2 linked regions of the Neorhizobium galegae bv. orientalis str. HAMBI 540 genome follow. Each later gene encodes a partner of the first gene's protein in a complex. Links are inferred from orthologs where the notes say so. Each region holds a gene or a part of one and is shown on either strand. Other genes may lie near its edges.

What was found.
Region 2: the proteins of RG540_RS02165 (region 1) and tldD are in contact, whole or in part, in a solved structure (PDB 5NJ9), measured with the Escherichia coli proteins. The link is inferred for Neorhizobium galegae bv. orientalis str. HAMBI 540 from one-to-one orthologs.

Annotation. Positions count from the first base shown.
Region 1 is NZ_HG938353.1:449,442-462,433, reverse strand. What follows is about bases 3,174-6,072. They hold RG540_RS02165 (TldD/PmbA family protein), read right to left. Parts: upstream 5,347-6,072; coding sequence 4,000-5,346; downstream 3,174-3,999. Other genes in these bases: RG540_RS02160 (monovalent cation:proton antiporter-2 (CPA2) family protein), read left to right, coding at 5,451-6,072; RG540_RS02170 (3'(2'),5'-bisphosphate nucleotidase CysQ), read right to left, coding at 3,191-3,994. In the rest of the region: lpxK (tetraacyldisaccharide 4'-kinase), read right to left, coding at 1-582; RG540_RS02185 (HAD family hydrolase), read right to left, coding at 673-1,401; waaA (lipid IV(A) 3-deoxy-D-manno-octulosonic acid transferase), read right to left, coding at 1,398-2,717; RG540_RS02175 (DUF4170 domain-containing protein), read right to left, coding at 2,887-3,129; more of RG540_RS02160, read left to right, coding at 6,073-7,262; RG540_RS02155 (TetR/AcrR family transcriptional regulator), read right to left, coding at 7,259-7,879; RG540_RS02150 (NAD(P)H-dependent oxidoreductase), read left to right, coding at 7,959-8,564; RG540_RS02145 (patatin-like phospholipase family protein), read right to left, coding at 8,577-9,458; 16S rRNA (guanine(966)-N(2))-methyltransferase RsmD, read right to left, coding at 9,469-10,029; RG540_RS02135 (pseudouridine synthase), read right to left, coding at 10,036-12,264; RG540_RS02130 (nucleoside deaminase), read left to right, coding at 12,412-12,867; RG540_RS02125 (hypothetical protein), read right to left, coding at 12,875-12,992.
Region 2 is NZ_HG938353.1:583,672-592,937, reverse strand. The notes cover bases 5,269-8,087. They hold tldD (metalloprotease TldD), read left to right. Parts: upstream 5,269-5,879; coding sequence 5,880-7,295; downstream 7,296-8,087. Other genes in these bases: RG540_RS02755 (sulfite exporter TauE/SafE family protein), read left to right, coding at 7,810-8,087; RG540_RS02760 (nucleoside triphosphate pyrophosphohydrolase family protein), read right to left, coding at 7,374-7,682; RG540_RS02770 (YcxB family protein), read left to right, coding at 5,306-5,794; RG540_RS02775 (invasion associated locus B family protein), read left to right, coding at 5,269-5,277. Also shown: RG540_RS02800 (cytochrome c oxidase assembly protein), read right to left, coding at 1-436; RG540_RS32225 (hypothetical protein), read right to left, coding at 447-587; RG540_RS02790 (heme o synthase), read right to left, coding at 584-1,540; ctaD (cytochrome c oxidase subunit I), read right to left, coding at 1,608-3,311; coxB (cytochrome c oxidase subunit II), read right to left, coding at 3,330-4,214; more of RG540_RS02775, read left to right, coding at 4,627-5,268; more of RG540_RS02755, read left to right, coding at 8,088-8,601; RG540_RS02750 (polysaccharide deacetylase family protein), read left to right, coding at 8,767-9,266. UniProt on the Escherichia coli protein: Metalloprotease involved in CcdA degradation. Suppresses the inhibitory activity of the carbon storage regulator (CsrA).

The sequences.
Region 1 (12,992 bases):
GCCGACCTTGAGGATGGCCGAGAGCTGGCGCATCTGCTCGGATATCGGCGCCCTCACCGGGCCGCCCGGCACGAGATGGCCGTTGCCGATGCCGCGCACCGTATCGATGACGACGAGCGCGAAATCCAGCGCCAGCCGGGCGCTCTGGAAACCGTCGTCCATGATGATCAGGTCGGCGCCCTCGGCGACCAGTCGATGAGCGCCGTCGACGCGGGTGCGCGAAATCACCGTCAGCGTCTCGCGGCAGAGCAGCAGCGCCTCGTCGCCGACCGCCTCGGCCCGATGGTGTTCGGGATCGACCACGGTCGTGACGTCAAGCGAACCGCCGTAACCGCGGCTGAGAAAACCGGGCTTCAGGCCCTTTTCTTTTGCCGCTCGGGCAAGGGTGACCGCGGTCGGGGTCTTGCCGGCGCCGCCGACCGTAAAATTGCCGACGCAGATGACCGGCACGGGAATGCTGGCGCGCCTGGCTTTCGCCATGCGCCGGCCGGCGATCCGGCCATAAAGAAACGAAACGGGGGCAAGGCCCCAGGCACGCCAATCCGCTTTCGTCCACCAGAATGGCGGTGCTTCCGATACCATACCCAAACTCCGGCTGATCCATCCTGAAACAGCCCGCGAACAAAATGGCAGTTTTTGAAAAAAGGCAAGTCTTTGAAACCAAAGCCCGCTTCAGGCGTGAAGCTTTTCCGGCAGAAGGTCCACGAGCGCGGTGATATCGGCAAGGCAGATATCCGCCGAGGCCGACAGCGTCTCGCGGGAACCGGTGCCGGTCAGCACCGCGACCTTGAGGCCGACGCCAGCGCTCGCGCCCATATGCATGTCGTGATTGTTGTCGCCGACCATGGCGACCTCGGCGGGATCGAGCCCGGTGGCGCGGCAGAAGCCGAGCACCATGCCAGGCCCCGGCTTTACGCCATGACCGCTGTCGTAGCCGGCGATGAAATCCACATGATCGATGATGCCGAAGCGGATGGCAGTCTGGCGGATCGCCTGTTCGTTGTCGCTGGAGGCGATGCCGAGCTTGAAGCCCCGCGCCTTGAGCTTGCCGAACAGCGCCGCCAGATCGGTGACCGGTACCGAAAATTCGGCCGAACGGATAAAGAGGTCGTCGAGCAGCCGGGTGAGTTCGGCAACGGCAATCGGTGAGCCGGCGGCGACGAAGCCGGCAGCGATTTCCGCGGCATTGCCGGCGGCCAGCAGGCTGTCCGGGCGGGTGTGGCCGGATACCGGGTCCATGCCGCCGGAAAACAGAAGCTGCGGTTCGAGCTCGGCGTCGCCAGCCGAGGCGATGCGGGCCGCCTCGCGGTTCACCGGTCCCCAGCTTTCGTCATAGAGCAACAACGTGCCGTCCTTGTCGAACAGGATGCCGCTAATGTGTGCGAGCGTTTCCGGGGTCATCGAACGGCGGCGGCTTTCGGCTGCAGCCTTGCGCTCACCGTCAGCGGATTGACATAGGGCTCCAGCGCCTTGATCGTCTTCGACAGGGCACCGCGCATCTCCTCCATCGCGTCATGGCCGGAATCGATCATCTTCACGCGGGCGAGGTCGTTGATCATCAGGTAATGGACGGCCTTTGCCAGCATCTCGACGTCCTTGACGATGCGGGCGGCACCCTTGCGCACCAGATGCTGATAGGCGTCGCGGAAATTCTGGACATGCGGGCCGGAAAGCACGGCGCAGCCGAGCATGGCCGGTTCCAGGGGGTTCTGCCCACCCTCGTTGGTCAGCGACCTGCCGACGAAGGCGATTTCGGTCAAACGCAGGTAAAGTCCCATTTCGCCGATGGAGTCGCCGAGAAAGACGTCGGTCTCCGGCGTCACCACGTCGTTGCGCGAACGGCGCGCCACGGTCAGGCCTGCTTCCTTCAGCATCTCCTCGACCGCGTCGGCGCGATCGGGGTGGCGCGGCACGAGAATGGTCAACTGGCCGTTTTTCGGCTTCAGCGCCTTGTGCACGGTTGCCGCCGCCTTTTCCTCGCCGTCGAAGGTCGAGATCGCCGCCCAGGTCCGGCGGCTGCCGATTTGCTTGCGATAACTTGCAAGCAGCGCCTCGTCGCAGGGTGGCGGGTCCGTATCGCTCTTCAGGTTGCCGGATGTGATGACAGGCCAGGCGCCGAGATCGCGGAAGCGTTCGGCATCCAGATCCGACTGGGCGATGACCAGCGCCATCCTGCCGAAAATGGCCTCGGCGATCGAGCTGCGGTTGCGCCAGCGATCGAAGGACCGGTCGGAGATACGGGCGTTGACGCGGATCTGCGGAATGCGGCGGCGGGCGAGTTCGGCGATCGTCGTCGGCCAGATTTCCGATTCCGCCGTGATGCAGGCGTCGGGCTTCCAGTAGGCGATGAAGCGCTTGATCGGAAATTTCAGGTCGAGCGGCACGTATTGATGGATCACCTCGTCGGCCAGCCGTGACCGGACGAGATTTGCGGATGTAACAGTGCCCGTCGTCAGAAGGATGTGGACTTCGCGGCGCCGCAGCTCGCGGATCATCGGCATGATGGCGATGGTTTCCCCGACGCTTGCCGCATGGACCCAGATCAGCGGGCCGCGGGGCCTGGCAAGGCTTGCATAACCGAGCCGTTCCAGCTTGCGGGTCCTGTCCTCCTTGCCCTTCATGGCGCGATAGGCAAGGTAAGGACCAACCAACGGATAGAGGGTAATACCGGCCGCCCGGTAGCCAGCGAGAGCCAGGCGCGCAGAAATCTTGCTCACCGTGTTTGCCCCCGATGCGTGATGGCCGCCATCAATGTGATAGACCCTCCGATTGCTCATCCGTAGCCCAGTTTTTTGTGTTTTACAAATGCGTCAAAAAAGGGTCCCCGGGATCGATACCAGGCGAGGGACCAGCATTGCGAGCACATTGTAAAACGCGAGGCTTATCTCAAGCCGACTTAGTATCAGGATCGAGCAAGCGGTGCATATGGACGATGAAATAACGCATATGAGCGTTGTCGACCGTCTGCTGCGCCTTGCCCCGCCAGGCGACGAGCGCGCTTGCGTAGTCGGGATAGATGCCGACGATATCAAGCGCCGAAAGATCCTTGAATTGAAGACCTTCCAAGCTCTGCAGTTCGCCGCCAAAGACCAGATGCAGAAGTTGTTTCTTTTCGCCCGTTTCCGTCATTGTCCGTATCCGTCCGTTCCAGCTCCCCCGGCTCTTCCTGTGCTGCATTCCTAATGAAAGGTCAACCCGGAGCGAGGCCGGCAAGCTGGGGCAAAAGGCTGCGGAGCGCATGTTCGGCGCCGGCGGCCAGCATTTCGTGGACGACACTCTCGCGGTTATAGACAAGCCGGTTGCCGGCAAGATCGACAAGGCACCCGCCTGCCCGTTCGAGAATGAGGTCGGCAGCCGCCAGATCCCAGTCGTGGGAGGCGCGCTTGACGACCGTGCCATCGATGCTGCCGTCGGCGATCATGGCGAGCCTGTAGGCAAGCGACGGTACATGCCGCACCCGACGGACTTCGTCTCGAAAACCCGGCTCGAATTTCTTGACGAGGTTTTCGTCGGCCGCGATAACCAGTTCGCCGTTGGCGCGCTCACCGGTGACTGAAATCGGGCGCCCATTCTTCAGCGCCGGACCATCCTTCACCGCACAAAACTCCTCGTCGAGCGCCGGCGCGACCAGGACACCGGCGACCGGCTGGCCGCGATGGACGACGGCGACCGAGACGCACCAGGTCTTTTCGCCATTGATGAAGGCCCGGGTGCCGTCGATCGGATCGACGACGAAAAGCGTTTCACGGTCAAGCCGGGCAACATCGTCGTCGGTCTCTTCGGAGAGCCAGCCGTAGTTCGGCCGGGCCGTCAGGAGCAGGCTCTGCAGCCGGTCGTTGGCGGCAAAATCGGCGGCGCTGACCGGAGACCGGCCCTCGTTCTTCCACCAGACTTCCGGCGAGCGGCCGAAAAAGCCATGGGCGATCTCGCCGGCCTGGCGCGCCGCGTCGAGAATGAGTTCGAGGTCCTGGCCCCAGTCCAGCACTTCCGCCACCGGGATCAGCGTCCCGCCAGCGTCATGCCCTCGATGGCAATGGTCGGGGACGCGACGCCGAACTTGCGGTCGATGTCATTGGCCGGCGTCAGGCGCATGAACATGTCCTTGAGGTTGGAGGCGATCGTCACTTCCGAAACGGGATAGGCGAGCTCGCCATTCTCGATCCAGAAGCCGGTCGCACCGCGCGAGTATTCGCCGGTGATCATGTTGACGCCCTGGCCGATCAGCTCGGTGATGTAGAAGCCGTTGCCGATCGACTTGATCAGATCCTCGGGCGAGATGTCGCCAGGCTCCAGCGCCAGATTGGTGGAGGCCGGCGAGACAGCCGTGCCACCGCGCACGCCGCGGCCGTTGGTGACAAGCCCGAGCTCGCGCGCCGTCGAGGTCGACAGGAACCAGTGGTTCAGGACGCCGTCCTCGATCATCACCATGCGTTCGCCGGAAACACCCTCGCCATCGAAAGGACGCGAAGAGGAGCCGCGGACGATCAGCGGATCGTCGGTGATGCTGAGCCCGGCTTTGAGCACCTGCTGGCCCATCTTGTCGCGCAGGAAGCTGGTCTTACGGGCGACCGACGCGCCATTGATAGCGCCGGCAATATGGCCGACGAAACCGCGGGCAATGCGCGGATCGAAGACGACGGTGATGTTGCTGCCGGTATCGACCTGGCGTGGATTGACGCGTTTCACGGTGCGCTCGCCGGCGCGGCGGCCGATCAGCTTCGGATCGTCGAGATCGGCGGCATAAAGGCGGCTGTCGAAATCGTAGTCGCGCTCCATCTTGGTGCCCTCGCCGGCAATGACGCTGACGGAGCGGCCGAAACGGGAAGCCATATAGCTGCCGGAAAAGCCGTGCGAGGTGACGAGCACGAGGCCGCCCATGCCCGACGATGCGCCGGCGCCGGAGGAATTGGTGACGCCCTGAACATCGAGCGCCGCCTGTTCCATTTCGAGCGATGCTTCACGGAGCGCGTCGGTCGAGATGTCGGTGGGATCGTAAAGCTCGAGGTCCGGATAGGATCTGGCGAGATCCGCCTCGTCCGCAAGGCAGGCGAAGGGATCTTCGGGAGAGACCTTGGCCATGGCGACGGCACGCTCGGCGAGGATCTTCATGTCGAAGCCGGGATTGGCCGAGACGCTCGCGACTTTTTGACCGACGAAGACGCGGAGCGAGAAATCGTCGCTCTCGGAGGCCTCCGTGCCCTCGACCTTGCCGAGGCGGACGCTGACGGAGCGGGAGCGGGAGCGAACCACGACCGCGTCCGCCTGATCCGCTCCCGCGGCCTTGGCTAGATCGATCAATTGGCTGGCGCGGGAAAGCAGGTCGGCGGAATCGATTTCAGAGGTCATGATTGCAAGCCTTTCATTCTCGTCCCATTTATTGTGCACTGTTAGAAGCATCAAGGGCGGCTCGCCGATTCTTGATGTCCCACCTTAGACTGAAAGTATCCCGCATGACCGCTGCCGGCTCGCTATTTTCCCAAATGCTTCTCCTGCTTGCCGGCGCGGTGATCGCCGCCCCGGTGTTCAGGAAGCTGGGGCTTGGCACGGTGCTCGGTTATCTTGCCGCCGGAGTGGTCATCGGACCGATCATGCAGCAGATCGTCGAGACCGAAGAAGTGCTGCATTTCGCGGAATTCGGCGTTGTTTTCCTGCTGTTCATCATCGGGCTCGAACTGAAGCCTTCGCGTCTCTGGCAGATGCGCGGCGACGTGTTTGGCCTCGGTCCGGCACAGGTGGCAATTTCGGGGTTCGCGCTCACCGGGCTGGCGTATCTGACGAACATGGCGGACTGGCGCGGCAGCCTGATCGTCGGCTTCGGCCTTGCATTATCGTCGACCGCGTTTGCGCTGCAGATCCTCAACGACGACGGCGAAATGAACAGCCGGCACGGCCAACGCTCGTTCTCGGTACTGCTGTTCCAGGATCTCGCGATCGTGCCGCTGCTGGCGCTGATCACCATTCTGGCGCCGGGAACCACGGAGACAGAAGCCTCGCCACTTCTGGATTTCGCAATCGCGGTCGGAGCCGTTGGCGCCATGGTGATCGCCGGGCGCTATCTCTTGACGCCGATGTTCCAGATCATCGCCCGCACTGGTGCGCGCGAGGTGATGATCGCCGCAGCGCTGCTGGTGGTGCTGGGGTCGGCGGCGGCGATGCAGGCGGTCGGCCTGTCGATGGCGATGGGCGCCTTCCTGTCCGGCGTGATGCTGGCCGAGTCTTCCTACCGACATGAGCTGGAAGCGGATATCGAACCGTTCCGCGGCCTGCTTCTGGCGCTGTTCTTCATGGCCGTCGGCCTGTCGCTGGAAGTCCATGTCATCCTCGACAACATCTTCTTCATCCTGCCAGCGGTGCCGATCTTCATGGCGCTCAAGGCGCTGATCGTCTACGGGCTCTCCCGGCTCTGGGGTTCGCCACACAACGATGCGGTGCGCATCGCCTTCCTGCTGCCGCAGGGCGGCGAATTCGGCTTCGTGCTGTTCACCACGGCAACGGCCAGCGGCCTGTTCTCGTCGGCCACCGCCTCGCTGCTGATCGCCGGCGTGACGCTTTCGATGGCCCTCACCCCGTTCGGCGCAGCACTTTCCAAGCGGCTTCTCAATGGTGAGAGCCGCGAGGAACTCGAGGAAGATTTCGACGGCGCCGGCGCCGACGTGCTGATGATCGGGTTTTCGCGTTTCGGCCAGATCGCCGCGCAGATCCTGCTGGCCGGCGGCCGCGAGGTGACCGTCATCGACGATTCCGCCGACCGTATCCGCCAGGCGGCCTCCTTCGGTTTCCGCATCTATTTCGGCGACGGGACGCGCCGGGACGTGCTGATCGCGTCGGGCATCGAAAAGGCGAAGGTCGTTGCCGTCACCACCCAGAAGCGCGAGACGACCGACCAGATCGTCGATCTGATCCGCTCGGAATTTCCGGACGTGCGTCTCTATGTGCGCTCCTACGACCGTATCCATTCCCTGTCGCTGCGGGACCGGAACGTCGAATACGAGCTGCGCGAGACATTGGAATCAGGCCTGCTGTTCGGAAGAAAGACGCTGGAGGCGCTTGGCATGGGCGAAATCGACGCTGAGGAGATCGGTAACGACATCCGCCAGCGCGACGAGGAGCGGCTGCAGATCCAGGCCGTCCAGGGGCTCGGCGCCGGCCGCGAAATGCTGTTCAACAGCCCGGTCCGGCCGGAACCGCTGATCAAGCCGAAGCGGTCGATGGTGGTCGACGACGAACTGAGCCCGGAGCCGGCGACGGCGGAGAATGGTTAGGGCCGGCGGGCGCTTGCTCTTGCGACCATCGCGACGATCGTCTCGGAAAGCTCATCCTTGGCCTCTGCCGCCGTGATGTCCCCGCTCGCGGCGGCGTTGGACAGCGCTTCGGCTGCACCGAGCATGGCCCAAAGACCGGGCAGCGCTATGTGGCGGGCTTCCGCGAACGGGACAAGCGCAAGCCGGCATTTTTCCATGAAAATAACCTCGTAGTCGCGCTTGATCCGTTCAAGCTCGGGGGAACTCGCCAAGGCGGCGATTACGCCCGGTATCTCCCGGCCCTGCAACAGAACACAATCCACATAGGAGGAGGCGATGACCGCCGCCCGGTCAGCGAGCGTCGGGGCGCTCGATTGCAGGGCAGCGTCCATGATGGCCGTCTGGCGGCTGTCGAAATCCTCGTAAAGTGCTGCCAAGAGAACGGGCCGGGTGCTGAAATGATCGTAGACGACGGGCTTTGCGACGCCCGCCTGCTCCGCCAGCCGGGGAAGCGTCAGGGCATCGGTGCCCTCCTCCCGGACGATGCGCCACGCAACCTCCATCAACTGCTGGCGCCTTCCCTGCCGCGAGAGGCGTTGCCGGAGACGCGCCGGTTCTTTCAGTTCGATGCTTGACATGACTATATACCAAAAGTAACTTACTAAAAGTATATAGCTATCGCCCGTCAGTTTCAATCTGCCAGCAGGAGTTATCGCCATGCACGCACTGATCGTCGTTTCGCATCCCGAACCCGGATCCCTCACCCATAACGTCGCCGCCCATCTGGCCGAGGGCGTCACCATGTCCGGCGGTTCTTTCGAGATTGCCGATCTTGCGGCGGAGGGCTTCGATCCGAGATTTACGCAGGCGGATCTCGCCGCGCATCGCAGGGAGGAAGCACCCTCGGCGGATGTCACGGCCGAACAGGCGAGGATCGATCGTGCCGATGTTCTGGTGCTCGTCTATCCTGTCTACTGGTGGTCCATGCCGGGGCTACTGAAAGGATGGATCGACCGCGTGTTCGCAAACGGCTGGGCCTATGACGACGCGGAAGGCGCCAAGGTGGTGAAGAAACTTCACCACCTTCCCATCCATCTGGTCGCGATCGGCGGCGCCGACATGCGCACCTATGCGCGACATGGCTATTTCGGCGCGATGAGAACACAGATCGATCATGGGATATTCGATTATTGCGGCGCGCCGGTCATGGCATCCGAGCTTCTCCTGGAGGAAGAGCTGGATAAGCCCGATTTCCCATCAGAGATCGCGCGCAAGATCGGCCGCAATGTTTTCAGCACGGCCCGGAAAACCGAGGCCGCTTAGCCAGCCCAAACGTCAGGCTTCGGCTGCCGCCGCATGCAGTGCGTCGATGGCGCGCTTCAGTTCGTCCTTGACGTGCTCGGATTCGTCGAGGATTTCGCGGGCCTTCAGGAAATCGAGCACCCGGAAACGGTTGACCGACGGCCGAAGGAAGATATGCGGCGGATTGAGCTTCAGCTTGAGCGCGATGCTCGCCTGCATCGTCAGCTGGCTGGCGCCGAACAGGCTGTCGATGCGACTGGGCGCATGGGTGCCGTCGCCTTCCGGCGCACCGACCACGTCGACGCCGATCACCACGTCGGCCACGTCCATCAGCTGCTCATAGGGGACGGGATTGAAGACGCCGCCATCGATCATCACCCGGCCGTTGACCCGGACCGGCATGAACAGGCCCGGAATGGCGGCCGAAGCGGCGATCGCGGTGCGCAGCTCGCCCTGTTCGAGGATCACTTCCGCCTGGCCGTAGTAGTCGGTGGCGGAGATCTTCATCGGGATTTCGAGATCGGCAAAATCCTCCGGCACCTGCGGCGGCAGGAAGGCATCGAGGATCAGTTCAAGATTGAACTGCCCGAAACGGAAGCCGCCGAGCTTGTCGCGCATGGTCGCCGGGCCGAGGCCCCAGAGCTTATTCAAAAGGGTGCCGCGGTGGCCGACCGTCTCCAGCGCATATTGGCGGATTTCGCGGCCGGTCATGCCCGACGCCATGCCGGCGCCGATGATCGCGCCGATCGACGAGCCGGAAATCGCCACCGGCCGTATGCCGAGTTCGTCGAGCGCCTCGATGACCTGGATATGCGAGATGCCCCGCGCCCCGCCGCCGCCGAGAGCGATGGCAAACGTCAGGCCGCCCTTGGCTCCAACGGCTTCGAGATCGGGAACTGCAAGCCTCGTATTCATTCCTCTGACCTCAGGTCGGCTGGTAGCGGAAAAAATCCATGCGGGTATCGCCGAATGTGCGGCTCTCCAGGAGCTTGAACGCGGCATCGACAGCAGGATTGATGTCGGCCCGCTCCTCCAGAATGGCAAGGGCTCCGGGTGCGAGCCAGCCGCCCACATGGGCCGAAAGCATTGCGCCCTCGCCAAGCCCCTGGCCATAGGGCGGGTCGGCGAACAGGAAATGAAACGGCTCGATATTGTTGGCCGTGCCGAGCTTGGTGGCATCACGGCGCAGAATGCGCGCCCGGCCATGCAGGCCGAGACTGTCGATATTCTCCCACAACAGGCCCCTACCCTCGACGCCGTTCTCGACGAAGAGCGCGCTCTTGCAGCCGCGCGACAGCGCCTCCAGCCCGACAGCGCCGGTACCCGCGAAGAGGTCGATCACCCGGCCGCCGTCCAGCGCCTGCGGATAGACGTGGCCGATGATGTTGAACAGGCTTTCGCGCGTCCGGTCGATGGTCGGCCGGATATCGCTCGTTTTGGGCGTGGCCAGAGACCGGCCGCGAAATTCACCACCGACGATCCGCACTACCCGTTACCCTCTCGGCGTGCGCGGCTTGCCGCCGGCCGGGCGTCCGCCCGACGCGGGCCGGCCACCAGGCTTGCCCCCGGGCTTGCCACCGGCACCCGCCGGTTTTCCACGGCCGCCGGAAGGTTTTCCGCCAAAGCTCTTGCCGCCGCCCGGCTTGGCGCCCAATGGTTTGCCGCCTGGCTTTCCACCGCGCGGCCGGTCGCCGGCGGGCCGATCACCTGTGGGACGGTCACCTGCGGGACGATCTCCGCGCGGAGGCCGATCCGAGAACGGCCGGTCGCTGCGCGGACGCTCGGAGCGCCCCTCGCCTGCGGAGAAGGACCGTGCGGGACGCTCGCCATCCTCGCGCGGCTTGCGGTCGCCGAACGAACGTTCCCCTCTCGGCTTATCACCGAAAGAGCGTTCGCCCCTCGGCTTGTCGCTGAACGGGCGGTCACCACGGGGCGGGCGGGCACCGGAAGGACGTTCGCCGCGCGGACGCTCAGGGCGGCCTTCGCCGAAGGCGCGTGCTGGGCGGTCGCCGTCGGCTCGCGGCTTGCGGTCGGCAAATGGGCGGTCGCCTCTGGGCTTGTCGCCGAACGGGCGGTCGCCGCGGGGCGGGCGGTCACCAAAGGCGCGCTCGCCGCGTGGACGTTCCGAACGGGCGTCGCCCGAGAAGGATTTGGTGCGCGGACGGTCGCCGCCTTCGCGCGGTTTGCGGTCGCCACGGGGTTTGTCGCCGAAGGAACGTTCGCCCCTCGGCTTGTCGCCGACGGGACGATCGCCGCGGTCCGGCCGATCGCCAAAGGACTTCTTGCGGCCGAAATCAGCCTTTTCCGGCTTGTCAGGCCCGTCGGCGCGGATCCAGTCGTGGTCCTCTTCGGCGCGATTGACGATGACCGGCCGGTCGTTCTGCGGCGTGGGCTTCTTGAAAAGCTGCTCGGCCTCGGCACGGGCGGAGGATTTGCGCGTCTTGCTTTCGGTGGTCGGACGGGCGCCGGGCGCCATCCAGACATTGGCGGTGCGGCTGGTGCCCATCGGCGGACGCTTCTTCGGACGGTCGTCCTCGTCCTCGGCGCGATTGCCAAACGGCTTGGCACCACGCGGCTTGTCGGCAAACTTGCGGTCGTCGCGTTGGGTGTCGGGGCGGCCAGACGGCTTCTCACGCCGATCCTCCGGCTTGCCGGCACGCGGGCGTTCGGTCCGCTCCGGCCTTGCAGTCCATTCCGAACGCTCGGCGCGGGCGGGCTTCTCTTCCTCGTCAGCGGCGATCTCGGTATAAATCGGCGCGTCGAAATTGGCCTTCGATTCCTCGATCAAGCGGGGCCCAAGCTGGTCGCGCAGCATGCGGCCGCGCACTTCCACCACCTGGCCTTCCGGCAGGTCTCCGAGCTGGAAAGGTCCGTAGGAAATGCGTATCAGACGGTTGACCTCGAGGCCGAGCGCGCCGAGCACGTTCTTGATCTCGCGGTTCTTGCCTTCGCGAAGGCCCATGGTGATCCAGACATTGCTGCCCTGGCTGCGGTCGAGCGTCGCGTCGATCGAGCCGTAGAGCACGCCTTCGACGGCGATGCCCTCCTTCAGCTTGTCCAACTCCTCCTGCTTGATCTCGCCATGGGCACGCACGCGGTAGCGGCGCAGCCAGCCGGTGGTCGGCAGTTCCAGCACGCGCGACAGGCCGCCATCGTTGGTCAGCAGCAGCAGGCCTTCGGTATTGATGTCGAGGCGGCCGATGGAGAGCACCCGCGGCAGGCCTTCCGGCAGGTTGTCGAAGACGGTGGCGCGGCCTTCCGGATCGGAATTGGTGGTCACCAGGCCGGCGGGCTTGTGGTAGAGCCAGAGGCGGGTGCGCTCGATGCCGCGGATCGGCATGCCATCCACTTCTATTCTGTCGGCGAGCGTCACGTTGACGACCGGCGTATCGAGAACCTTGCCGTTCAGGCTGACCCGGCCTTCCATGATCATCCGCTCGATATCGCGGCGCGACGCGACGCCGACACGGGCGAGAATCTTGGAGATGCGCTCGGGCTTGCCCTCGGCCTCCATGGTTTCCGGTGCCGGCGGCAGCTTGCGGACGGGCTTTGCCGCCTTTTCAGCGCCGCTCTTGGCCGCGGAACTCTTCCTGGGGCCGAGGCCTTCCTTGGCGGAAAAACCCGCCTTGCCTGCAGCGCCGGCCTTCGGAGCGGCTCTCGGTTTGGTTTCGCGAACGAAAGTCTTGCCTTCGCCGCGCTTCGGCTTGTCTTTGGAATTCATTTGTTGTTTGCCTGAAGCGTGATGTCTACGGAGCGATCCGGACATTCTTGTTCGTGTTGACTGAGATGGATTCGTGCCCGCAGCCGGGCGTCCAGTTGGATGCTTCCTACCAGTTCGCGCGATCCGGGTTAAGAGGGAATCGCCGAAATGCCTAATAGCGACGGGTTCATGGACGCAGCCCTTGCGGAAGCCAAAGACGCGGCCGCCCGCGGCGAGGTTCCGATCGGCGCCGTTCTGGTCGTCGACGGCGTTATCGTCGCCCGCTCCGGAAATCGGACCCGCGCCGAAAACGACGTTACCGCCCATGCCGAAATCGCCGTCATCCGGGATGCCGCGGCCGCGCTTGGACAGGAGCGGCTGTCAGGTGCCGACCTTTACGTGACGCTCGAACCCTGCACCATGTGCGCGGCGGCGATCTCGTTTGCGCGCATCCGGCGGCTCTATTACGGCGCGGAAGACCCGAAAGGCGGAGCGGTGGACAACGGCGTGCGCTTCTTCGCCCAGCCGACCTGCCATCACGCACCGGAGGTCTATTCCGGCCTCGGCGAAAGCGAAGCCGCGATCCTGCTCACCAGCTTCTTCAGATCGAAAAGAGAGAGCTAGAGCGGGCCTAGAAGAGCTTCCACCAGTCACTGCCCTTCTTGGCGTCCGCGGCTTGCGCCTTGCGGCGCTTTTCCTTCTGGCTTTCGGGCTCGCCGACATCCGACAGTGCTGCTGCGTCCGCCGAG
Region 2 (9,266 bases), 130 kb from region 1 along the record:
GACCGGGCTGCAGCGTCTGCTCGGTGAAGCAGAAGCACTCGACCTTGTTGAAATAGGCGCCCGCTTCCATCGGCGTGACGTTGAAGACGGCGCTGCCTGTCGTCGGCTTCGACGATCGGTTGGTGGCGCTATATTCGATCTGCACGGTCTCGCCGATCTTCGGGCTGACTGCCTTGGCGGGCTTGAACTCCCAGTTCAGGCCCGGCGAAATGTTGGCGTCAAACGTCACCTGGATCGACTTGTTCAGGATCTTGTCGGAATACTGCTCGACGCGCTGGGTGGTGCCGTTATAGCCGGTGACCTGGCAGAACAGCCGGTAGAGCGGCACGGATGCATAGGCGGCGCCGACCATGCCGGCCACGAAAACAGCGCAGCCGGCGAAGATCGCGGCGTTGCTGACCCGTTTTGCCTGACCGTTCTGAATTCCGTCCGCCATCGGTTCCATCCTAGTTCCCGACCCCGCCGATTTTCACCAGCGTCATGATGTAGAAGAGGACCACGAGCCCGGCGAGAACCAGGCCGAGCGCGATATTGCGGTTGCGGCGCGACTTCTTCTGGGCTTCGCTGAGCTTGACTGTCTCGATCACAGCAAGCCTCCCAGGAGGTGCGGCACCCCCGCCAGCAGCCGGTCGGCCAGCAGGCCCGAGAAGATCGCAAAGAGATAGATGATCGAATAGGCGAACATCTTCTTCGCCGGCATCATCTTTTCGTCGCCGTCTGGCATGCGCCGGACGGCGATGGAACAGATGATGAAGATCGCGCCAAGCACGGCGGCGAAGATGCCGTAACCGAGGCCGGCAAGACCGGTGAAGGTGGGAGCGACCGCAATGACAGCGGTCAGCACAGCATAGACGATCATCTGGTTCTTGGTGGAGGCTTCGCCTGCAACATTCGGCATCATCGGCACGCCGACCGAGCCGTAGTCGCGCATCTTGAAGAGCGCGAGCGCCCAGAAATGCGCCGGCGTCCACAGGAAGATGATCAGGAACAGAAGAATGCTGTCGAGCGACACGCCGCCCGTCACGCAGGCCCAGCCGATCATCGGCGGGAAGGCGCCGGAAGCGCCGCCGATGACGATGTTCTGCGGCGTCGAGCGTTTCAGCCACATCGTGTAGACGACGGCGTAAAAGAAGATCGTGAAGGCGAGCAGGCCGGCTGAAAACCAGTTGACCGCGAGGCCAAGGATGACCACCGAGAAAACTGATAGCGTCAGGCCGAAGGCGAGCGCTTCCTGCGGCAGGATGCGGCCAGCGGGGATCGGGCGCTTGGCGGTGCGGGTCATAATGGCGTCGATATCGGCGTCATACCACATGTTGAGCGCGCCTGAGGCGCCGGCGCCGACCGCGATGCAGAGAATGGAAATCACGCCGAGGACCGGATTGATGTGGCCTGGCGCCAGAATGAGGCCGGCGAATGCGGTGAAGACCACGAGCGACATCACCCGGGGCTTCAGGAGCTCGAAGAAATCGCGCGCACTCGCTTCCGAGAGGCGTGAGCCTCCATCGGAGCCGAGAGCGTCGTGATTGTCCATAACCGTCATTGAACCGTCCTGTTTGGTATTTCAAGGCATCGCGCTGCCGCGATGCCCTTCTTCAAAGATGAACCGCTTACTTGACGCGCGGCAGCTGTTCCCACTGGTGGTACGGCGGCGGCGAAGAAAGCTGCCATTCCAGCGTGGTCGCACCTTCGCCCCACGGATTGTCGCCGGCAATGCGCTTCTTTGCGAAGGCTTCCCAGACGCCGAAGAGGAAGATCAGCACGCCGACGAAGGAGATGTAAGAGCCGACGGAGGAAACGTAGTTCCAACCGGCGAATGCATCCGGATAGTCGATGTAGCGGCGTGGCATGCCGGCAAGGCCGAGGAAGTGCTGCGGGAAGAACACCAGGTTCACGCCGATGAACATGATCCAGAAATGCGCTTTGCCGATCTTCTCGTTGTACATGTACCCGAACATCTTCGGGAACCAGTAATACCAGGCCGCGAAGATGGCGAAAACTGCGCCGAGCGACAGAACGTAGTGGAAGTGGGCCACGACGTAATAGGTATCATGCAGCGAACGGTCGAGGCCGGCATTGGCGAGCTGGACGCCCGTGACGCCGCCGACGGTGAACAGGAAGATGAAGCCGATCGCCCAGATCATCGGGGTGGAGAAGGTCAGCGAGCCGCCCCACATCGTTGCGATCCAGGAGAAGATCTTGATGCCGGTCGGAACCGCGATGACCATCGTCGCGAAGACGAAGTAACGCTGAGCATCGAGCGACATGCCAACCGTGTACATGTGGTGGGCCCAGACGATGAAGCCGACGGCGCCGATCGCGACCATGGCGTAGGCCATGCCGAGATAACCGAAGACGGGCTTCTTCGAGAAGGTCGAAACGATATGGCTGATGATGCCGAAGCCGGGCAGGATCAGGATGTAGACTTCCGGGTGACCGAAGAACCAGAACAGGTGCTGGAACAGGATCGGGTCGCCGCCGCCTTCCGGAGAAAAGAAGGTGGTGCCGAAGTTGCGGTCGGTCAGAAGCATGGTGATGGCGCCCGCCAGGACCGGCAGCGACAGCAGCAGCAGGAAGGCGGTGACCAGAACCGACCAGGCGAAGAGCGGCATCTTGTGCAGCGTCATGCCCGGAGCGCGCATGTTGAGGATCGTGGTGATGAAGTTGATCGCACCGAGGATCGAGGACGCGCCGGCGACATGCAGCGCGAAGATCGCCAGGTCGACTGCCGGGCCAGGGTTGCCCGTGGTCGAGAGCGGCGGATACATGGTCCAGCCGCCGCCGACGCCATAGGCGCCTGCCGGGCCTTCGACGAACATCGACAGTAGCAGCAGCAGGAAGGCCGGAACGATCAGCCAGAAGGAGATGTTGTTCAGGCGCGGGAAAGCCATGTCCGGCGCGCCGATCATGATCGGCACCATCCAGTTGGCGAAACCGCCGATCATCGCCGGCATGACCATGAAGAAGATCATGATCAGTGCGTGAGCGGTGGTGAACATGTTGAACATCTGCTTGCCGCCGTCGATCGCGGCGTCGCCTTCGTAGCCGTAGACTATCGCGGCCAGGCCGTGGAAGATCTGGATGCCAGGCTCCTGCAACTCCATGCGCATGGCAACAGAGAGAAGGCCGCCAATGATGCCCGCGATGATCGCGAAAATCAGATAGAGCGTGCCAATGTCCTTGTGGTTGGTCGAAAACAGCCAGCGGGCAGCAAAGCCCGGCTTATGCGAATGATCATGATGATCGTCGTGAGCATGCGCATCGTGAGAGGTGCGAGCCTGAGCGTGATCGTCGTGAGCGGAATGTCCAGCCATTGTCCTCACTCCCCTTGATTACTTGGATTCGTTTGCGGCGACGGCGAAGTTGCCGGCCGGCTTGTCGACGGCTGCCATCAGGCCCTTGTAGGCGCCCGGCAGGTCGGTCGCAGCAGCAGCGAGCCAAGCCTTGTACTTGTCTTCAGACACGACGCGGATGGCGATCGGCATGAAGGCATGGTCCTTGCCGCAAAGCTCGGAGCACTGGCCATAATAGAGGCCTTCATTCTCGGCCTTGAACCAGGTTTCGTTGAGGCGACCCGGAACGGCGTCGATCTTGATCCCGAAAGCCGGCATTGCGAAGGCATGGATAACGTCGGACGGAGCGGCCGTCACCAGCATGCGCACGGTCTTGTTGACCGGGATGATCAGTTCGTTATCGACAGCCAGCAGCTTCGGATAGACGGCGAGATCGGTCTTGCCGGCGCTCGCGCGATCGGGATCCTTCAGCAGGTACGAATCGAAGGCGACCGGGGTCTGCATACCTTCATATTCATAGTTCCACTGCCACTGGGTGGCAGTGGCCTTGACCGTCATGTCCGAGTCCGGAATTTCGAGCTGGGCATTCAACAGGTTGAAGGAGGGGATTGCGAGGAAGAAGAGAATGAGAACCGGGCCAAGCGTCCAGATGATCTCGATCGCCGTATTGTGGCTGACGCGCGACGGCACCGGATTGGCGCTCGCACGGAACTTCACCGCGACGACGACCAACAGCGCCAGGACCAGCAGCGTCACCGGCACGATGAACCACAAGGTGTAATGGTTGAACCAGCGGATCTGGTGCATGATCGGCGTTGCGGCCGCCTGGAAATCAATCTGCCACGGATGCGGCTGGTCCGCAAAACCTGCGGAAGCAAAGAGCAGACAGATGAGCGCCGTCATCACTGCAAAAGCCCTGTTCATCACTACATATCTCCCCATGCGTCTGATCTCGATCAAACCGAACGCAGAATCCAAGCTATATGGTCTGCTTCAATCACAGTTTGCCTGCCGCCGCAATATCTGGCGGGAAAAGCCCGTGCGGCATTTTTGCGCCTCCCGGAGAAGCCCGAAATCGTGCCATAATGATAGGCTATAGAGCTCCTTTTTTGGGGCGTTCGGCCCGTATTCCATAGGCCTTCCACACTTTCGGCGGCCTTACTATAGCCCCTGTGCCGACCAAAATCCGGCGATTTCTTTATAATAATGTCGGTGGCGCCACTGGCCCGGGCCGAGTCCCATTTTCGCCGTACTCCACTGGAAAGAGGTCAGGGCTTTTCATTTCGCCCGGCGAACGCCAAGAATAGCCGCACTGATTCGTCTTCCAGAGGTTTACATGGGTCGTCCCTCCCTGATCTGCGCCGGTCTAGCCGTGATGCTTGCAGCCGCCGTTTCGCTTCCCGCGTTCGCGCAGCAGCCGCAGCCCGGCCCGCGCCCCGCCGCGCCCCAGCCGGCCCCCCTGCCGGCTCAGGGCGCCAAACCGGGGCCGCAGGCGCCCCGGCCGGCGCCGAACGGCGCGCAGACCCAGCAGCCCCCGGGGCAGCAGGCGCAACCGCCCGGCAATGTGCGCGAGAACCACGGCGCATGGTCGATCATCTGCGACCGCCCGGCCGGCGCTTCCGCCGACCAATGCGCGCTGATGCAGAACGTCATCGCCGAGGACCGGCCGGAAGTCGGCCTGTCGGTGGTGGTGCTGAAGACCGCCGACCGCAAGGCGCGCATCCTGCGCATCCTCGCGCCGCTCGGCGTGCTCCTGAAGGACGGCATGGAACTCTATGTCGACAACAACAATATCGGCCGCGCCTATTTCACCCGCTGCTTCTCCGAGGGCTGCTATGTGGAAGTGGAGATCGACGAGGAACTGATGCGCATCCTGCGGGCCGGCAAGGCTGCCGTCTTTGCACTGCGCGAATCCGCCGATCAGGACCGGGTCGGCATTCCGATCGAGCTGACCGGCTTCGGCGAAGGTTACGACGCGCTTCCGTGATCACGTTATAATAAAGAAACGATCGTTCATGGAGCTTCGCGGCAACCATACCTTCCCCGTTCGCTTCGACGACGAGGTCGTGCGCGATGCAGTGCGCGTGTTTGTCATAGAGCGCACGATGCGCGAGCAGAAGGGGAAGTGGGCGGCGGCGGGACTGGTGGTCGTCGCCGGCGCCGTACTCCTGTTCCAGGCCAACTTCACCCTCGCGCTGCTGGCGTTCCTCGTCGCCTGTTTCCCGGCGATTTTCAGCGCCGTGGTCTGGCGCGCGCATTCCGCCAGCGCCTTTGGCCGCTACAGGCGCATGACCGATCGCAGCGCCGAAGTGACCATCGATCCGGAAGGGTTCGGCATCGCCTCCAACCTCGGCGACGGCCGGCTCAACTGGACCAATGTCACCGAGATCTGGGAACGGCCGCTTTCGTTCATGCTGTTCAGCGGCACATCGGCCTTCAATATCCTGCCGCGAAATGCCATGCCGCAGGAGGTGCAGGCCTTCCTCAGCGCAAAAGCCATCTGAAAGCAGGCTTGCTTCGGTCCCTCCCCGGACCTACATCGGTTGGAACAGAGCGCGTCTTCCAGTGGCAGCGCAGAAGGAGCATCCCATGAATACCGACCTTCTCAACCTTTTCGACTGCGACGAGACCAAGCTGCGCTCGATGCTTTCCGAGGCGCTTACCGGCGCCGATGACGGCGAGCTTTTCGTGGAACATGCCCAGGCGGAATCGCTGACCTTCGACAACGGCCGCCTGAAGGGCGGTTCGTTCAACACAGACCAGGGTTTCGGGCTGCGCTCCGTCGCCGGCGAAGCGGTCGGTTATGCCCATGCAGGCGAGCTTTCGGCGGCAGCGCTGTCCCGCGCCTCGGATGCGGTGCGGGCCGTCACCGCCGGTTATTCCGGCTCCTACGCCGCCGCCCCCCAGCGCACCAACAAGAAATATTACGGTGACGAGAACCCGATCGGCAGCCCCAGCTTCGAAGAGAAGGTCAAGCTGCTCACCGAGATCGACGCCTATCTGCGCTCCAAGGACGACAAGGTGCGGCAGGTGACGGCGACCGTTTCGGCAAGCTGGCAGGTGGTCGACATCCTGCGCGCCGACGGCCACCGGGTGCAGGACATCCGCCCGATGACCCGCATCAACATTTCCGTCGTCGTCGGTGACGGCGACCGGCAGGAATCGGGCTCGTTCGGCACCGGCGGTCGCATCGGCTTCGGCGATTTCGTCACGGAAGGCAACTGGCAGACCGGCGCCGACGAGGCGCTGCGCCAGGCGCTCGTCAACCTTTCCGCAATCGACGCGCCGGCCGGCACGATGGATGTCGTACTCGGCTCCGGCTGGCCGGGCGTGATGCTGCACGAAGCGGTCGGGCACGGGCTGGAAGGCGATTTCAACCGCAAGAAGACCTCGGCCTTTGCCGGTCTTTTGGGTGAGATGGTCGCGGCTCCTGGCGTCACCGTCGTCGACGACGGCACGATCGACAACCGCCGCGGCTCGATCACCATAGACGACGAAGGCACGCCATCGGCCTACAACGTGCTGATCGAGAACGGCAAGCTCGTCGGTTACATGCAGGATCGCCAGAACGCCCGGCTGATGGGCGTCGCGCCGACCGGCAATGGCCGCCGGCAGGGTTATGCCTATACGCCGATGCCTCGGATGACCAATACCTATATGCTCGGCGGCGACAAATCGCCCGAAGAGATCATCGCCTCGGTGAAGAAAGGCATCTACGCCGTCTCCTTCGGCGGCGGCCAGGTGGACATCACCTCCGGCAAGTTCGTGTTCGGCTGCACCGAGGCCTACATGATCGAAAACGGCAAAATCGGCCCGGCCATCAAGGGCGCCATGCTGATCGGCAACGGCCCGGATGCGATGCGCCGCGTCTCGATGGTCGGCAACGACATGAAGCTCGACACCGGCATCGGCAATTGTGGCAAGGGCGGCCAGTGGGTCCCCGTCGGCGTCGGCCAGCCGCATCTGCGGATGGACCAGGTGACGGTGGGCGGGACGAAGGCGTAAAGCGGAGCAGTTTGCCTGGCGATAGAAACGCTGAGGTTTCTATCGCCAAATCCCAATGCTGGCGTACGAGCCTCAAATTCAGCCCTCATCCGGCCTGAACAGCCATTTCCGCTCGATCGCCGATGCAAGATCGATCCGGTTGTTGCTGGCAAACAGCAGGATATGGCCGAGAAGATCGGCCGTCTCGTCGGCAAGGTCGCGGGCGAGATCCTCGTCGCTCCTGCCCTTTTTCCGTCCGCGGCCGGTAGCGCGGTTCCAGGCCTGGGTCAGCTCGCCCATCTCCTCCTGCAGCTTCAGGAGAAACCAATCGGCATCGCGGACCATTCCGTGGGTTTCGGCGTAATCCGCGGATGCAGCCTCGAATTGTTCGGTAAGTTTGCCCAGCATAATGTTCTCCTTTTGTATCCACAGGAGAATGCTGATTCCAGCGCCGTGTCCAGAGGGTTTGCTTGACACCCTCATCCAAATCCCGGCAGGTGCGGACCATCCGAAGCCCTTCATCACGGCATTTTTCATGGCATCCTCAAACCCGATTTCCGCCTTCCTGGATGCATGGATTCCGGGTCATGGGGCGGCGCAGCTCGTCTTTCTTTTCCTCTCGGCGCTGATCGCCGGACTGGCACGCGGGTTTTCCGGGTTCGGCGGAGCGCTGATCTTCGTTCCGCTTGCAGGTGCTGCCGTCGGCCCGAAGATCGCCCCTGCCCTGCTCCTGGTCATCGACGGCGTGACGACGCTCGGCATGCTGCCGGACGGCTGGAGGCGGGCGAACCGGCGAGAAGTGGGCACGATGCTGATCGGTACGCTGGTCGGCGTACCGGCGGGCACGACGCTGCTGGCGGTGATCGATCCAACAGCGCTCCGGTGGCTGATCTCGGTCGTGGTGCTCTGCCTGCTGATCTTCCTGATTTCCGGCTGGCGTTACCACGGCAAGCCAAAAACTCCGCTGACCATCGGCGTCGGGGCGCTTGCCGGCCTGTTCGGCGGCGCGGCGCAGCTTTCCGGTCCTCCGGTCGTCGCCTACTGGCTCGGCGGCGCCATTCCGCCGCTCACCGTGCGCGCCAATCTCATCCTTTATTTCGCGCTTTCGACGGTGATCTCGGCCACCGCCTATGTCATCGGCCACCTTTTGACCCTCGACGTCCTTGCCCTCGCACTGATCGCCGGCCCGGGTTACGGCCTCGGGGTGACTGCCGGTTCGAAACTGTTCGGATTTGCCTCCGAAGGCACCTTTCGGCGTATCTGCTTCCTGCTGATCGCCATGGCGGCGATCGTCAGCCTGCCGCTTTTCGATGCGCTGCGGCCCTGAGCAGGATTCAGCACGGCGTTATTCAGCAAGACTTAACCCGTCCGAGAGTAGGGTCGGCCTCACCGAAGTAACGTGGGCGTGATCGCGGTGGGGAACACGAAGGAGAGGTTTCAGGCGCTTTGGCGCCGGGATGTCAAACGCCGGCTTGTCGCCGGTGGCCTCGACATGGCTGCCGCACTTGCGCGTGCCGGGATGATGCCCAATGCCCGTGGCCACGGCGCCATCTTCACACTTCATCATGTGCGGCCGAAACAGAGCCGCCCGTTGCAGCCGAGCGGTCATCTCGAAGTCACACCGGATTTCCTCGGCGAAGCGATCGAACGGCTTTCGGCGGAGGGTTACGAGTTCATCCCCTTGAGCGACGTGCCGGCACGGCTTGCCGCGCCGACCAAACAGCCGTTCGCCGCCTTCACGCTGGATGACGGCTACCGAAACAATGCCGAATACGCCTTGCCGGTGTTTGCCCGCTACGGCGTGCCCTTCACCATTTTCGTCACCCGCGGATTTGCCGAGCGGACCCATTCGCTGTGGTGGGAAACGGTTGCCGAGCTGCTCGGTCGCGAACGCGAGGTGACGTTCGACTTCGGCGGCGGGTCCGACATCCTCGACCTCACCTCCGAGGCCCGAAAATTCGATGCCTTCGACCGGTTCTCCAGCTATGTCCT